Regions from separate parts of the Arthrobacter sp. HMSC06H05 genome, predicted to be linked through region 1. Evidence: predicted binding sites of a transcription regulator. Region 1 holds the regulator's gene; the other holds the start of a gene.
What was found. Region 1 encodes LexA, which represses DNA repair genes until DNA is damaged. Its sites were predicted from a motif close to TCGAACANNTGTTCGA; they were not measured.
Positions count from the first base shown of each region.

Region 1 (3,403 bases):
GGTGGCCGGGAATGTATGTGGTGTCTGTTCCAGACGCCAACAGCGGGTACATCGAATAGGTGGGCGGGAAGCTCAACAGGGTTCGGCCTGGACCGCCGAAGGCTTGCAGGATCTGTTGCAGTACTTCGTTGGAGCCGTTAGCAGCCCACACGTTTTCTGGGGTGAGCCCGCGGCCGAGGTACTCGGCGAGTGCGGTGCGTAGCGCCGTGAATTCCCGATCTGGGTAGCGGTTGAGGCTGTGTGCGGCCTCGCGTACGGATGCGGCGATCTCATCGATCACCTCTTGCGGCAGCGGGTGAGTGTTTTCGTTGACGTTCAGCTGTACCGGAACGTCGATCTGTGGGGCGCCGTACGGGGAGAGCCCACGAAGGTTATCCCTAAGTGGAAGTTGGTTGAGCCGTTGCATAGCATCCTGAGACATGGTTCAAGTCTAGGGATCGGCTAAGTGGCGTCTCGAATTAGGGTCGCCCTATTGCGCACCCACTCACGCTGTGGACGGGTTAGTAGCTGACCGGGACAACGAGCTTCTGCCCCGGAACGAGCGCTCCATCAAAAGAGTTGTGCTTTTGGATCAGAGCCACCGTGTCGCGGACATCGCGTTCAGGTGCATAGTGCTCAGCTAGCTCCCACAAGGTATCTCCATGCGCAACGGTGACCTCAACCAAGCGATCCCCCTGCGCGGTCACCGGCTCACCCGTGGTTGCCTGAGCAGGCTGAAGCAAGGCCGAGAGCATCAAAAACACGCCAACGACCAAAGCCATAGTCGGCAGGCCGAAGAACACAAACCGCCCCCGTGAAGTCAAACGGATACGTTGACGTGATGCGTGCTCGCCATGAGCAGTGTTGAGAGTGCGCTCATCTGAATTGACGGTGCGTTCAGCAGTATTCGACATGACAACGGTGTCCACCATGACCATTCCTTCCGACATCGAACAGAACATACATTCGAACATCTCTTCGATACATTTCTAGCACACATCTTCGAATCGACTCAACGGTCTTCGTACATATCTTTGAATATGCGGCGAATCCATATAGGCTGTAACTACCGATGTGGACTGTCATTACAGTCAAGAACAACCCCCTGACACTTTGATGGGCATGGGTAGCGAACCAGGGATGGGAAACGAAGGATGGGAAACGAATGAGCACCGATACACCGTCGATGGACACCCAGCCCGCACGCCCTTCGAAACCGCTGACTTCGCGGCAACGCTCTGTGCTGAAGTGCATCGAGTCTTTCTTAGAGAATCAGGGGTATCCGCCCACGATGCGTGAGATCGGTGACGCAGTCGGGTTGAAATCGCTGTCTTCGGTGACACACCAACTGCAGCAGCTCAACAAGCTCGGTTGGATTCGCCGCGACCCCAAACTCCCCCGCGCGCTCGAGGTTCTCTATCCGTCCACCCTGGACGTGACCCAGAAGGACTCCACCACAGCTAGTGCGGCCGCACTCGGAGCAGCGACAGGCGCCGGCCTAGCGGAGGTCACACCAATGCCCGGTGCAGCCAAACTCCCAAACACCACAGACTCCGCCAGCACCGCACAATCCTCCAACATCACAGACTCGGCTAACATCACGCAGTTCAAGGCTCGCGGCGGTGAGGACTCGGCTGAGATCCCACTCGTCGGCCGTATCGCGGCAGGTGGACCGATCCTTGCTGAACAACACGTTGAAGACGTCGTGACCCTGCCACGTCAGCTTGTAGGGCACGGCGAACTGTTCATGCTCAAAGTCTCTGGAGACTCGATGATCGACGCCGCGATCTGCGATGGTGACTGGGTTGTGGTCCGTCGCCAAAACACCGCACAGAACGGCGAGATCGTCGCAGCACTGCTGGATGACGAAGCCACCGTGAAGACCTTCCGGCAACGCGACGGACACACGTGGTTACTGCCTCAGAACTCCCAATACGAACCCATCCTGGGCGACCACGCACAGATCATGGGACGCGTCGTATCCGTGTTGCGCTCCCTCTAAGCGCAGAGCCGCTCAGGCAACCCCTCTAAGCGCAGGGCCCGTATCGCCGCGCCATCTTCGTTACTGCCGCGTTACTTATTGGCTTCGCGCAGGCGTCCCAAAGCGCCGAGAACTGTATTCCGGTCAGTTGTGGTCCACAACGGTGGTAGCGCGCTGCGAAGATATGCACCATAGCGGCGGGTAGCCATCCGAGAATCCAGAATCGCGGCCACTCCCCTGTCCTCTGTGGAACGGATCAGACGGCCCACACCCTGCGCCAAACGGATCGCCGCGTGATGCGCCGAAACAGACATGAACCCATTCCCGCCGTGCTCATTCACGTCACGGGTCCTAGCGGTCATCAAAGGATCGTCAGGGCGCGGGAACGGGATCCGATCAATCACCACCAAACGGCAATGCCGCCCCGGAACATCCACGCCCTGCCACAGCGTCATCGTCCCGAACAGACAAGTCTGCTCATCAGCTGAGAACTCCCGCACCAGCTCCGTCATTGACGCCTCGCCCTGCACCAAAATCGGCACATCCAGACGTTCACGGCACGCAGCGGCGGCGTCCTCAGCGGCTCGGCGTGAAGAAAACAGCGCCAACGCCGCACCGCCAGAGGCCTTGATCAAGTCCCCAAGCTCATCGATAGCTGCTTCAGAGACTCCGCGGCCTGGCGGCGGGAGATGCTGAGCCACATACAGCACGCCCTGCTTCTCGTATTCGAACGGCGAACCAACATCAACCGAATCCCACTTAGGAGCCTCCGGCCCCATCAACCCTAAACCGCCAGCAACCGGCTCGAAGGCTTCACCCACAGCAAGCGTGGCCGAGGTCAAAACCACGGTCCGGTCCGCGAACAAGCCATCCCGCATCTGCATCGCAACAGACAACGGGGCAACCATCAAAGACGCCGGTTCAGAATCATCCGGAACCACATAGCCGCGCCCCGGCTCGAAGCTGCCGGGCCGGGCCGCCCACACAACCTCGTCGCCCTGACCAGCGTTCAACAAACGTTCAGCCAGCTCAACAACCTGAGCCACCGCGGAACGCGCGGACTGCCAGGCGCCATCCGGAGCCGCATCGCCAGCCTCGCGTTTGGAATCCGCCATCACGACCTTCGCTGATTCGAAAACCTGCATCACAGCGGCACGTTGAGCCTCGGTCAATCCGCGCGGCTGAAGACCTGTCGGGATGTTCGTGACAGACTTCTCAAAAGCCTTAGCGGCATCAGATAACGCCTTCGACGCAACCTTGAGGTGCTTCTTAGCTCCCTGAGCCGCGTGTGTGATCGCGGTGTGGGTGAGCGGGCGCGTGTACGTGTTCGTGACCCGGTCCTGCAGCTCGTGGGCCTCATCCACAATCACAACATCGAAATCCGGTAAAACCGGTAGCTGCTCAAACGCAGAAAAAGCGAGCATCGCGTGGTTAGTGACCACC
Region 1 covers NZ_KV788989.1:108,353-111,755, reverse strand. The annotation lists gene HMPREF3160_RS07595 (histidinol-phosphate transaminase) at 1-421, opposite strand, end outside; gene HMPREF3160_RS07590 (LysM peptidoglycan-binding domain-containing protein) at 501-911, opposite strand; gene lexA (transcriptional repressor LexA) at 1,145-1,981, shown strand; gene HMPREF3160_RS07580 (ATP-dependent DNA helicase) at 2,053-3,403, opposite strand, start outside.

Region 2 (3,403 bases), on a different contig from region 1:
GAGTCTCCGGTATTCACCCCGACCGCATCGAGGTTCAGGCCATCGGTGACGGGACGGCGTCCGAGGGCGAGGAGCACCTGGTCGGCGCGGAACTCCTGCGAGCCGCCGGACACGGCGGCGGTCACGACGGCCTCGCCTCCCGTGCCGCGGGAGACCCGGGTGGGCACTGCGCGGCTGACGACGCGGATGCCCTCGTCGGCGAGCACCTCCTGGAGCGCCTTCGACACCTCCGGCTCCTCCTTCGAGGCGAGCCGGGACCGCACGAGCAGCGTGACCTGCGAGCCGAGGCGGGCGAACAGCTGCGCCTGCTCCAGGGCGACGTAGCCGCCGCCGAGCACCAGCAGCGACTCGGGGACCTCCGTCAGCTCCATCGCCGTGGTCGAGGTCAGGTATCCGGTCTCGTCCAGGCCGTCGATCGGCGGTGCCCACGGGCGAGAACCAGTCGCGACCAGGTAGTGCGCGGCCTCGATGGTCTCGACGCTTCCGTCGGCTCCGGCAACATCGAGAACCGGCGCATCAGGGGTGCCCACGAACGAGGCGTCGCCGCGGAGGACCTGCCAGCCGTAGGAGTCGGCGACGTCGGCGTACTTCTCGCCGCGCAGCGACTCCACCAACGCTTGCTTCCCAGCGATCAGCGCGGGCATGTCGACGGGATCCGCCGTCGTCGCGATCCCGGGGAACCGGGTTGCGGCGTCGACGGCGACGTGCCGCGCGCCGGACGCGGCGATGAGCGCCTTCGACGGGACGCAGCCCGTGTTCACGCAGGTGCCGCCGAGCGTCCCGCGCTCGATCATCACCACCGACTTCCCGAGCGTGCTGGCGCGGATCGCAGCGGCGAACGCGCCGCCTCCCGATCCGATGATGGCGAGATCGTACTTCGTAGGCATCGCTGCTCCTGTCAATTCTTGGCTTTCTGCGCTGTCTCAGCCATACTGGACCTTCCAGTGCAGGGGAAGGTCAAGCGCGGCCACGGAGGGAGACAGCATTGCGGATCGGAGAACTCGCCGAGCGGGCGGGAACGACGGCGAAGACGCTGCGGTTCTACGAGGAGCAGGGCCTGTTGCCGCCGGCCGAGCGCACGCCGTCCGGATACCGCGACTACGCGCCCGAGACGGCCGCCCGGATCGACTTCGTCCACCGCGGCCAGGCCGCGGGCCTCACCCTCGCCCAGATCCGCCAGATCCTCGAAATCCGCGACGGCGGCGCTGCTCCCTGCGAGCACGTGCGCGACCTCCTCGACGCGCGCCTCGCCGAGATCAAGCAGCAGATCGCCCAGCTCACAGCGCTCCGAGACACCATCGCCGAGCTCAGGCACGACGCCGCGCAGCCCGACCCCGACTCGTGCAGCGCGGACCAGGTCTGCCGGTACCTGTAAACGGCAGAGCCGTTCGCGCCAACGCCACGACCCCGACATGCGCTAGCGCATGTCGATGACCCCGGTGCCCACCTCGATGTGATTGGTGGTGGCCGCGACAGCACCCAGCAGCGGCATCGGGGCGGAGGCCCGCGGCACGAAGTGGTGGACACGGAAGGGCGCGTTGTTCACGCCGATTTCGTCCGCGGCCTGGGCGACCTCCAGATGAGTCTTGGCGATCTTTTCCGCAGATGGCCCGCGCTGGCCGACGGAGCCATGCAGGCGAAGATGCGCGAACTCGTAGCGCCAGCCGAGGCGATTTTCCTCGATGTGAAGTTCGAAGCTGAACTCATTGAGGTTGATGAGGATGATGCGGCAGAGATGCTCGCTGACGCTGGCATTGAGGAGTCTGGTCTGGAGTAGCTTGCGAAGGCTGGCTATGAGGCGCTTGGTTTGCAGTCGTATTTGACGGCGGGCCCGAAGGAGACGCGTGCGTGGACGATCAAGCAGGGTGCTACCGCGCCTGAGGCAGCTGGCGTGATTCACACGGATTTCCAGCGTGGATTCATCCGTGCCGAGGTTGTTTCGTTCGACGACCTGGTCGCGGCGGGCTCGATGCAGGCCGCGAAGGCCGCGGGCCGTGTGCGTCTTGAAGGCAAGGAATACATTATGCAGGACGGCGACGTCGTCGAATTTAGATTTAACGTTTAGTCGAGTTCCGGTTGGACCTCACGGTTGCATGGCCTCAAACACTCTGTCGGCTGTGAAATGATGCTGGTGGGCGTGTGCGTCTGCCAGCAGATTCATCGTAGTTGCATTCGTGAGGGAAAGGCTGAATTGTGAGTTGGAAGGGGCCGACTGCGCTTTTTGCGGCGTGGGTAATCCACGACCTCGAAGAGGCGTTCGCGTTTCCTGCATCCTGCGATCGTCTCGCGGATCGAACTGGTATAGAACAACTCAGAATCACGCCGCAGCAATCGTGGATCGCCGTGGGGCTGATGGGAATGCTGGTGGCGGCGGCGTGTGGCCGCGGCGTGCGCTCTACCGGTAAGTCGGCGACCTATCGGGCAGTCGTCGCCGGGCTGGAAGCCCACGTCGTGACTCACCTCGGCGGTTCAGTCGCGCAGCGTGGTTACACCGCCGGTGTTGCGACGGCGTTGCCGATCATGCTCCCCGGGGCACTCATGGCGCGTCGAGAACTTCAGCGGGACGGGTGCGAGCTGCGGTTCCGTGACACGGTCAACGGCGTCGCATTGCTCCTGCCCGCCGCCCTAGTATGCCAGGTGGTAGCACGACTGATCCGTCGGGTGTCCGCGGTCAAGAACTGACCGGAAAAGCAAAAAACGGCATGTCGTGCGAGGTTGGTATCCACGGCGACGTGGTCGAGTTCAAGTTCAACGTTTAACGCGAGGCGTTAATGACGTTTCGCGTTATTGGGGGGAGGAGGTTGAAGAGCGCTGTCTCTAACTCCGGTTTTCGTTCGGCCTCGGCCCATTCCGCTACCTCGTGTGAAGAATCTGCAAGTGGTATCGGGCCGTTGAACTATTAGGTTCACCCACAGTTTCCGTGCCTGCACGCATCGAGAAGGACCAGGTGGTGAACTCGAATGACTCGCCTGGTCCAACGTGTGTGTGCTCGGCGCGTGGTTTAACCCTTATAAGACTTGCCGGTCACAGCCTCAGCGTTTCGCTCGTGCAGCCCGCAGGCCGTTCAAGATCACGATGACTTCGGCGACCTCGTGAACCAACACGACGGCGGCCAGGCCCAGCACACCACTGATCGCCAGTGGCATCAACACGATGATGATGACCAGAGACAGCACGATGTTCTGGTTGATGATCCTGCTGCCTCGGCGGGCGTGCTGCAGCGCCTGCGGGATCAGCCGGAGGTCGTGGCCGGTGAAGGCGACGTCAGCGGACTCGATCGCGGCGTCGGAGCCGGACGCTCCCATCGCGATGCCCACCGTAGCGCCCGCCAGTGCCGGCGCGTCGTTGATGCCGTCGCCGATCATCGCCGTCGGCGTCTTGGATGAGAGTTCGGCGACGATGC
Region 2 covers NZ_KV788988.1:42,908-46,310, reverse strand. The annotation lists gene merA (mercury(II) reductase) at 1-887, opposite strand, end outside; gene HMPREF3160_RS06985 (heavy metal-responsive transcriptional regulator) at 986-1,375, shown strand; gene HMPREF3160_RS10340 (monooxygenase) at 1,418-1,546, opposite strand; partial or broken gene HMPREF3160_RS06980 (DUF933 domain-containing protein) at 1,616-2,065, shown strand; gene HMPREF3160_RS06975 (HXXEE domain-containing protein) at 2,194-2,682, shown strand; gene HMPREF3160_RS06970 (heavy metal translocating P-type ATPase) at 3,033-3,403, opposite strand, start outside.
Region 2: HMPREF3160_RS06975 (HXXEE domain-containing protein) is a predicted target of LexA. The motif match lies at 2,100-2,115, and genes of this name have one in related genera.